One region of the Neptunomonas sp. ABH4_499 genome, then DNA from elsewhere that is predicted to be linked to it. Evidence: predicted binding sites of a transcription regulator. Region 1 holds the regulator's gene; each other region holds the start of a gene.

Region 1 (3,283 bases):
TTATCTGGAAAACCGCTCTTAGTGGCCGAGGTTTTTCTTCCCCCATTGGAGCAGGTAGACTACCAACCGCACCGTTTTTAATCGTTTTCGGATCAGGGAGCAGGCATGGCTGCAACGGACACTTACCCCACCCTTAGCTTAAAAGAACGCTTATCCGTGTACGTGCGCCTGACGCGCTTTGATAAGCCGATTGGCAGCTACCTGCTACTATGGCCAACGCTATGGGCGCTTTGGATCGCCTCTGAGGGGGTACCGAGTGTCTCTTTATTACTGATCTTCGTTGTCGGGGTATTTCTGACCCGCTCCGCAGGCTGTGTGATCAATGATTTTGCGGATCGCCACATCGATGGTCACGTTAAACGCACAGCAGGACGACCGTTAGCGCAAAAGTTAATCAGCTCAAAAGAAGCCTTGGGGCTTTTTGCGGGGTTAATGATCGCGGCGTTTATCTTGGTGCTCTTTACCAACGCGACCACGGTGTTGATGTCCTTTGGGGCGCTCTTTTTAGCTGCGTTATACCCGTTTATGAAGCGCCATACTCATCTGCCCCAAGTGGTCTTAGGGGCTGCCTTTGGCTGGGCCATTCCGATGGCGTTTACCGCCGTTAACGAGACGCTTCCGCTCACTGCCTGGTTGATCTTCCTAGCAAAAATTTTGTGGACCGTGGCTTACGATACCCAATACGCCATGGTGGATCGGGACGATGATCTCAAAATCGGGGTGAAATCCACCGCGATTCTGTTTGGCGAGCAGGATAAGGTCATTATTGGCCTACTGCAGCTGTTGGCGATTGTCCTGTTAGCCTTAGTTGGCGTCTTGGAGTCGCTGGGGTGGATCTACTACGCAAGCTTGTGTGCGGCCATCGGCTTCTTTGTGTATCAGCAAACTCTGATCCGTGATCGGGACCGCGATGCGTGCTTTAAAGCCTTTTTGAACAATCATTGGGCCGAATTAGTGGTTTTTGCCGGAATTGTTTTACACTTTATGACAGTTTGATGTCGATCTGTCATATTTCTGTCACATAAAAAGACTGTAATACTCGCGACTTTTTAGGATCGAACAAAAAGCGTAGAGGCGCCCACATGTCTGCAAGTAAAACCGTGCTGATCGTCGATGACGAAGCACCGATTCGTGAAATGATTGCCGTAGCCTTGGAAATGGCTGGATACGAGTGCATCGAAGCTGAGAATGCGCAGGATGCGCACGCAAAGATCATTGATCGACAGCCGGACATGATCCTGCTGGACTGGATGATGCCCAACGTGAGCGGCATCGAACTGGCCCGCCGTCTACGCAAAGATGAAACCACGGCCGATATCCCGATCATCATGCTGACCGCCAAAGGCGAAGAAGACAGCAAAATTAAAGGTCTGGAAGCGGGTGTGGATGATTACATCACCAAGCCGTTCTCCCCGCGTGAACTGGTGGCGCGCCTTAAGGCCGTTTTGCGCCGCGCGACACCAAAAGGGATCGAAGAGCCCGTCACGGTTGAGGGCCTAACGTTGGACCCTATCTCACACCGTGTGACCGCCGGTGGCAAAGCACTAGAGCTTGGCCCGACCGAATTTCGCTTACTGCAGTTTTTCATGACCCACCAAGACCGAGCTTACTCTCGTGGTCAGCTGCTGGATATGGTGTGGGGCGGAAATGTCTATGTAGAAGAGCGAACCGTTGATGTGCATATCCGTCGCCTTCGAAAAGCACTTGGCAGCGATTATGATCATCTGGTACAAACGGTGCGGGGAACAGGGTACCGTTTCTCAACTCAGGTCGCCTAATCTGCGTTTTTATCCGCAAGTGATCGGGTGACAGCTTTAAGGGCGTCGACCAAACGCCCCGTTCGCCTGAATGATGTGGAGTCACATGCAAAGTTTTCCTAAAGCCGCCATCAGTCAGTTAGTGATGTATGCGGCGATCTTCGGTGTGATCGGTTTGATGTTCGGATCGATCAGTTGGGGCATCGTGATTGGCCTTTTAGTGTGGGCGTTTTTTCAGCTCAAACAGCTGGCCCGCCTTCAAGCTTGGCTGCACAATCATGATCAACCGGTTCCCGAATCCGATCAGGTGTGGGGCGAGTTGTTTGACGACCTACATCGACTCCAAAAGCGCCATCATAAGCGCCGCCTTGAACTCAAAAAAATCATCAATCGCTTTGAGCAATCCTCGGCTGCGCTGCCCGATGGCATCGTCATCATCGATCAAAATCACAACCTCGAGTGGTGGAACCGCGCCGCCGAGCAACTTCTAGGCTTCAAGCACGGCAGTGACCGCGGTATGCCGGTGATGAACTTACTGCGTGATCCGCGCTTTATTCGCTACTATCGAAAACATCAGTACGATGAGCCGATTCAGCTGCCAAGCCCTGTTCAATCGGACACCATTTTACAATATCAAATCATGAAGTTTGGCGATAACGATCGCCTGTTGGTGGTGCGTAACATCACGCGACTGGTCCGCCTAGAACAAACCCGACAGGACTTTGTGGCCAACGCCTCCCACGAGCTGCGTACGCCGCTTACGGTGATCCGCGGGTATCTTGAGACCTTCCAAGATCAACCATTACCCAACGCGATGCAGCGAGCCCTCAAGCAGATGCTGGCCCAATCCAACCGAATGGAAAATCTGGTCTCTGACTTATTACTGCTTTCAAGACTTGAGTCGAGCCAGCAAGTGCACGATGAGCACCCCATTGAGCTGGGTGCGTTGCTCTCGACCATTCACCATGATGCATCGGTGCTCTCACAGGAGCGCGGCCATACCCTGACCTTACAAGCCGACGATGAGTACGATCTGTTAGGCCAACCACAGGAGCTGCACAGCGCCTTCTCGAACCTGGTGTACAACGCGGTGCGTTACACGCCGAATGGTGGTGAGATCCACATACGTTGGTGGGTGGATGGTAAAGGTGGGCATTTCTCGGTGAAGGATAACGGCATCGGGATCGACTCAATCCACATACCTCGCCTAACCGAGCGATTCTATCGGGTGGATGAAGGCCGCTCGACCGCCACAGGCGGCACGGGGCTGGGTCTTGCGATTGTGAAACACGCCCTCTATCGACACGGGGCGCGCCTAGAGATTCACAGCGAATTAGGAAAGGGCAGTACGTTTACCTGCCACTTCCCTAACGAGATGATCTGCAAAACGCAGGCGGCTTAATCGTCGACTGCGATGTGCATGTGCTCTTCCAACCAGTAAAGCGTGGCACCGATGACCGCCGCTGGCATCACAACCAAGTTCAAAATAGGCACTAACGAGCCAATTTGAACAATGCCACCAAAGC
Region 2 (3,283 bases), on a different contig from region 1:
GCCGATTACGCCGAAGAGGGGATGAAGGGCTTTTTAAAAACCGTCTATGGTCAGATGCGCTTGGTGACAGGGCTGAACTTTATGGTCCAGTTCATCAACTATTTATTGGCGTTTGTGATCGCTGCGGTCTCGCTTTGGTTGTGGACCAAAAATGAGATCAGCATTGGCGAAATTGCAGTGGCGATCAGCCTTGCGCTCAGGATTAATGGTATGGCGCAATGGATCATGTGGGAGATCAGCGCACTCTTTGAAAACATCGGCACGGTAGCCGATGGTATTCAGTCGCTCTCTAAACCGCTTGAGATCGAAGACAAACCTGATGCCCGCGAATTGACCGTACCCAAAGGGGAAGTGACCTTTGATCACGTCGCCTTCCATTATGGCAAAGGCTCTGGTGTTTTGGATAACCTGAATCTTACCATCAAGCCTGGCGAAAAAATTGGTGTGGTGGGGCGCTCCGGCGCAGGTAAATCAACACTGGTTAATTTGTTATTGCGCTTCTACGACATCGAATCGGGCCGCATCTTAATTGATGGGCAAGATATCAGAGACGTCAGTCAGGAGTCCTTACGCGGTCAAATTGGCATGGTCACTCAAGACACATCACTGCTGCATCGCTCTGTCCGTGACAACATTTTATACGGTGCACCAGGTGCCAGCGAACAAGATGTACTGACGGCGCTTGAAAAAGCGGAAGCCTCAGAGTTTGTTAAAACTCTGACCGATCCACAAGGCCGCGTGGGTTTGGATGCCCAAGTGGGCGAGCGCGGTGTAAAACTTTCTGGCGGGCAACGTCAACGCATAGCGATCGCTCGGGTGCTGTTAAAAGACGCACCTATTCTTGTACTGGATGAGGCCACATCGGCGCTGGATTCTGAGGTAGAAGCCGCAATCCAAAAAAGCTTGTACGCCTTGATGGAAGGTAAAACCGTGGTGGCCATCGCACATCGACTCTCTACCATTGCGGCGATGGATCGACTCATCGTGATGGACAAAGGAGAGATTGTCGAACAAGGCACTCATAGCGAGTTAATCGCAAAAGGCGGGATCTACGCCCAGCTGTGGGCCCATCAAACCGGCGGGTTCTTAGGCCTCGATACCGACCAAAACGTTTAAGCTAAAGTCAAAGAAAAGCCATTCGATTGAATGGCTTTTTGTTATGCGGCGTTAATGATTGTTGCGTCGGGACTCTGGTTCGCCAGTAAAGTAGGGCTCGCCTTTGCCTTGATGACCTTTGTTTGCGTGTTGACCCTTTTTCATCTCTTTAGGGTCGATGACGCGGTAGCCGTCTTTCTCATGACGGAAGTAGGTATCCCCAACTTGATACATCCCTTTTGAATGCTTCGCATTTTTGGGGAGATTGGGCACTAAAGCGCCCCTTGGTGCTTTTACTCGTTTGTAGTGATGACCATCGTCCATAGGGCGATAAAAGAAGCCATCATAAAAACGGTACAAGGTGTCACCTACATTGATGCTCACCATACCATTAGTAAATGGGATAACGATGGATGCCCCGACATTGACATCAGCATTCGCCGACGGCGCTGCACCAAGAACCAAACCTGCTGATAAGCAGCTTGCCGCTAAGAATGATCGGTTCAATCGCATAAAAGACATAAGAATCTCCTGTTCAGCTGTCTTTACTTTTCTACTTACTCAGACTGTGACTGTTTCAAAAGGTTGAACAAAGTGTTGTAAAGATCCGTAAAGAAGCGTTTAACCATGTCATCGTCGTGTCACAAATTGTCTCTAACATCTTCGCATCGCTAAGGAGATAACTATGAAAAACAATGACGTAAATGCACAAGATACCGACATGATTCCTTCTACCGACTTCGATGCGCTGATCGACAAAGCGATGAGTCGTCGCGCGTTGTTACGCGGTGGAGCCAAAGCCGCTTTGGTTGCTTCTGCAGCCGGCTTTTTTGCCAATCCACTGGCTAAAGCTGTAGCAGATACCATGGGTGCAACGAAACTGATGGGGTTCGAAAGCATCCCAGCGTCTACTGAAGACACCATCAAACTGCCACAAGGCTATCGCCACACGGTTTTAATGTCTTGGGGTGACCCGGTATTAGCGGGTGCGCCATCGTTTGATCACTCTGGTAAACAAACCGCTGAAGACCAAGCAAAACAGTTTGGTGACAACACCGACGGTATGACGTTGTTCCCGCTGTTAAAAGCCGATGGCAGCGAAGACCCTAACCGTGCGGTACTGGCGGTAAACAACGAATACACCAACAACGAGATTGTGATTGGTGCCGACGCGACACGTAATCTTGATGATGTACGTAAGATGCAAGCTGCACACGGTGTCACCATTGTAGAGCTTAAACGTGATGCTCAAGGTCAGTGGCAGTATGTGAAAGATTCTAAATACAACCGTCGTTTACACGCGAACTCGGACTTTGAGTTGTCGGGGCCTGTAGCAGGGCACGATTCGGTTAAAACCGACGCCGACAAAGAGGGTCGCTTGGTTAAAGGTACGTTTAACAACTGCGCAAACGGCCACACCCCATGGCGCACGTACTTAACTTGTGAAGAGAACTTCCATAATTACTTTGGCGCATCCGACGAAAGCAAGTTACCTGCCGATGTCGCTAAAGAGTACGGTGTAAAAGCCAACGAAGATCGCAACATGTGGTGGAAATACGATGAGCGTTTCGACCTTGCTAAAAACCCTCAAGAAGCCAACCGTTTTGGCTGGGTAGTCGAAATCGACCCAATGGATCCATCATCTACACCGAAAAAGCGTACTGCGCTCGGTCGCATCAAACACGAGAACGCCGATGTTGTTCTGAATAAAGATGGCCGTGTTGTTGTGTACATGGGTGATGATGAGCGTGGTGAGCACATCTACCGATTCATCTCTAAAAACCGTTTTAACCCGAACGACCTTAAAGCCAATGCGGACCTTCTGGATGAAGGGACACTGTACGTTGCACAGTTTGACGGTGAAGCGAGTGAAGGCAGCAAGCACGACGGTAAAGGCCGTTGGGTAGAGCTGACGCATGGCAAAAACGGGCTGACCAAAGCAAACGGTTTTAACAACCAAGTGGAAGTGCTGGTACACACGCGTAAAGCGGCTAAACAGTTGAAAGCGACGTCCATGGACCGCCCAGAGTGGATCACCCACAACCCGCATACGGGTCAAGTGTTCTGCGCATTGACCAATAACAAGCATCGTGGCAACAAAGAGGCGCAACCTCTGAATGGCCCGAACCCACGTCAGAGCAACCACTACGGTCAGATCATTCGTTGGACGCCAGCAGGTGAGGATCAT
Region 3 (3,283 bases), on a different contig from region 1:
CGATGTAAGTACCCTAGGGGGCATTGAGTTACGAGGCCCAGATGCGGCGGAGTTTATGAACCGAATGTACACCTTTGCCTTTGCGAAACAACCGGTTGGTAAAACCCGATACGCGGTATTAACCAACGAACAGGGCGTTGTCGTGGATGACGGTGTGGCGTGTCGCCTAGCGGAAGATCACTTTTACGTAACGGCAACCACCAGTGGTGTGGATTCGGTGTATCGTGAGATGACCAAGTGGAATGCACAGTGGCGACTCAAGGTGGATATTGCCAACGTGACCTCAGCGTATTCGGCGTTTAATGTGGCAGGCCCGCTAGCGCGTAAAGTGTTGGAGCGGGTATGTGACGATGTTGACCTCTCCAACGAGGCCTTCCCTTATCTTGCCTACCGAGAAGGACACATCAATGGCGTGCCAGTACGCTTGATGCGCGTCGGCTTTGTTGGGGAGCTCGGTTACGAGATCCATATGCCAACCCTGTACGCGTTAGGTATCTGGGATATCTTGATGGAGCAGGGTGAGCCTCTAGGGTTGAAACCTTTTGGTGTTGAAACGCAGCGACTGTTAAGGCTTGAAAAAGGCCATATCATCGTCGGCCAAGACACGGATGGCATGTCCCATCCTGGTGAGTTATCTCTGGCTTGGGCGGTGAACCGTAAAAAGCCTTTCTTTGTTGGCTCGCGCTCGGTCGATATTGTGATGGCCAGAAAGCAAACGCGTAAACTGGTGGGCTTTCGCTTAGGCGCTGAGCATGCCAAACCTGAAGAGGGGCACTTGGTGCTCAACAAAGCCGGGCAAGGCAGCGACATCACCGGCAATGTGACCTCGTGCGAATATTCACCCACGTTGGATGCGTACATCGGTATGGCGTTTGTCGGTGTGGATCAACAAAGCGTGGGTCAGCAGATACCGATTCGCGTAAACGGCCTAGAAGTGTGGGCGGATGTGGTTGAACTCCCTTTTTATGATCAAGATGGCGCAAGACAGGAGGTGGCCTAATGACTCAAGCACTGGAAAAACAACGTGTAAGCTTCGTACCCAGTAAAAATGGTCTGGCCGCATCCCATCTTGAAGGCTCCCTTAAACTAACTGACATTACGGTGCAAACCCGTATGGGCGTTAGAGGCCGAAAAGCCCCCTTGTTTTTGGAGCAAGAGGGTGTCGCACTGCCGATTAAACCCAATACCTTAACCGTATTACCGCAAGGGGTGCTGGTGCTAAGGCTCAGTCAAACAGAGCATTGGTTGGTAGACATCAGCGGTACTGCAAGTGATGGGTTAGAGGCGCTGAATGTGGCAGCCCAACACCAAGCGGAGCTCTATCCCCTGTACTGCCAACACAGCCACAACGCCTTTACGTTAAAAGGCGCTCCATTGGCTGACTGTTTGGCCAAGATCTGTGGGGTCGATTTAAGCGAGTGTGTGTTCCCCATGGGGTCTGTTGCGCAAACCTCCGTCGCCCGTGTTAATGCCATCATTGCTAAGTATGAATGGCAAGGCGAGGTTGCGTTTTTGATCCTATCGGATGTGGCTTCCTCCCATTACTTATGGGATGCCATCATCGATGCCAAAGCGGAATTTGTTGACTGATTAAACACACCCACCAAGAGGGTTAAAAGGAGTAAACCCTCTTGGTGGATTTCGTTATTTTCGGGTGTTGAGTCCAATCAGTTTATACAAAGGGCAAAAGCCCACGATGCCTGTGATCAAAGGCACTAACCCAATCCATCCCCATGCTGTTTGTGGCCCAACAAACACGAGACTCAAAATTCCTAAGCCAATTAAGATGCGAATCACACGATCCATCAAACCTTCATTCATCATGCTGAACTCCATTGGTTATTTAATATTAGTTTTAACTAATATTGTGTTGGTCGCTATGATGTAGATCAACTTACAAGCGCCATCGTTTTGTCAAAGAGCTGTCACTCAACCAGATTAGGCTTCTCGGTACTTTCCTAATTGATAAAAGGATGTACCACATGATACGTAAGGCTTTACTGGCAACATGGATATTGAGCAGCTCTGTTATCGCGGCAGACAATGAAGGTACCGAGTACTCGGCAAGCTTAACTCAGCATGCGCAATTGGCGGCACAATCCTATGTGTTACCCCCTAAATCGGCACCTGCGTATTTTAATCAATCTGGACGCTTTACGGATCAAGGTAGCCAACGCCAAGAAGCCCCTTATGCCATTTACGATGAGGCGACAGGGTTAGCACGCCCGTTTCCTGGGCAACCGTTACAAGGCTTTTCGGGCATACGCGCACTGGGTGATGATCGCTTCCTAGTGCTCACGGATAACGGTTTTGGCACCAAAGCGAACTCAGCGGATGCGCTATTGATGTTTCATGAAGTCAAAGTCGATTGGGAAACGGGCCGAGTCATGGTCGAGAAAACCACCTTCCTGACCGACCCCAATAACCAAGTCCCCTTTGTGATCACAGATGAAACGGGCGACGAGCGCTTTCTAACCGGCGCCGATTTTGATCTTGAATCGATTCAGCCTGTAAGCGATGGTTACTGGATCGGTGATGAATTTGGCCCTTGGTTGATCAAGGTGGATAAAAACGGCGTCGTTAAAAAGGTACTTGCAACCCAAGTAGGCGAAATACTTTATCAATCCCCAGACAATCCTTTCTTAACCCTTCAAGACCCAGACAAGGAAGCACCTGCGGTAACCACTAAGCGTTCTGGTGGGTATGAGGGCATGGCGATCTCTAAGGATTCTAAAACTCTGTATCCGTTATTGGAAAAGCCCATCTTTGATGCTGAACAAGGCGCCTCCGAGACAGTGAATGGCACGCCTGTGCTGCGCATTCTTGCATTTGATATTGAAAACGAGCAATGGAAAGACGACGTACTCTTTTACCCACTCGCGGATGCAGCCCATGCGATTGGAGACTTCAATATGATTGATGAGCATCGCGCTTTAATCATCGAGCGTGACAGCGGGCAGGGTGACCCAGCAGAAGGTTGGTCCGATAAACCGGCTCACTTTAAACGCATTTACCTAGTGGATCTGACCGATAAAGATGAGCACAACGTGCTTCGTAAAATCGCCTACATCGATTTGATGAATATCCAAGATACGGATGGTGTCGCACCAAGAGGATCAAAAGACGGTCGTTTTACCTTCCCATTTGTCACGATTGAAGATGTGGATCGCATCGATGAAAACCGCATCGTGGTTGCCAATGATAACAACTTCCCCTTCTCGGTTGGGCGTGAGCAGGGGCGGGCCGATGACAACGAATTTATCATCCTGAATGTGGCGGATTT

Evidence for each region. Region 1 encodes PhoB, which activates phosphate uptake and scavenging genes when phosphate is short. Its sites were predicted from a motif close to TGTCATANNNNTGTCANA; they were not measured.
Region 2: ACXAF9_RS07400 (PhoX family protein) is a predicted target of PhoB. The motif match lies at 1,724-1,741, and genes of this name have one in related genera.
Region 3: ACXAF9_RS06790 (esterase-like activity of phytase family protein) is a predicted target of PhoB. The motif match lies at 1,913-1,930, and genes of this name have one in related genera.

What each region holds. Positions count from the first base shown of each region.
Region 1 is NZ_JBSWXK010000024.1:7,514-10,796, reverse strand. Features, by position in the region: gene ACXAF9_RS17085 (chorismate--pyruvate lyase family protein) at 1-81, shown strand, start outside; gene ubiA (4-hydroxybenzoate octaprenyltransferase) at 106-996, shown strand; gene phoB (phosphate regulon transcriptional regulator PhoB) at 1,083-1,778, shown strand; gene phoR (phosphate regulon sensor histidine kinase PhoR) at 1,864-3,159, shown strand; gene cysZ (sulfate transporter CysZ) at 3,156-3,283, opposite strand, start outside.
Region 2 is NZ_JBSWXK010000005.1:240,214-243,496, forward strand. Features, by position in the region: gene ACXAF9_RS07390 (ABC transporter ATP-binding protein) at 1-1,116, shown strand, start outside; gene ACXAF9_RS07395 (DUF6515 family protein) at 1,168-1,617, opposite strand; gene ACXAF9_RS07400 (PhoX family protein) at 1,781-3,283, shown strand, end outside.
Region 3 is NZ_JBSWXK010000005.1:111,042-114,324, forward strand. Features, by position in the region: gene ACXAF9_RS06775 (2Fe-2S iron-sulfur cluster-binding protein) at 1-1,000, shown strand, start outside; gene ACXAF9_RS06780 (sarcosine oxidase subunit gamma) at 1,000-1,590, shown strand; gene ACXAF9_RS06785 (YgaP family membrane protein) at 1,645-1,824, opposite strand; gene ACXAF9_RS06790 (esterase-like activity of phytase family protein) at 1,983-3,283, shown strand, end outside.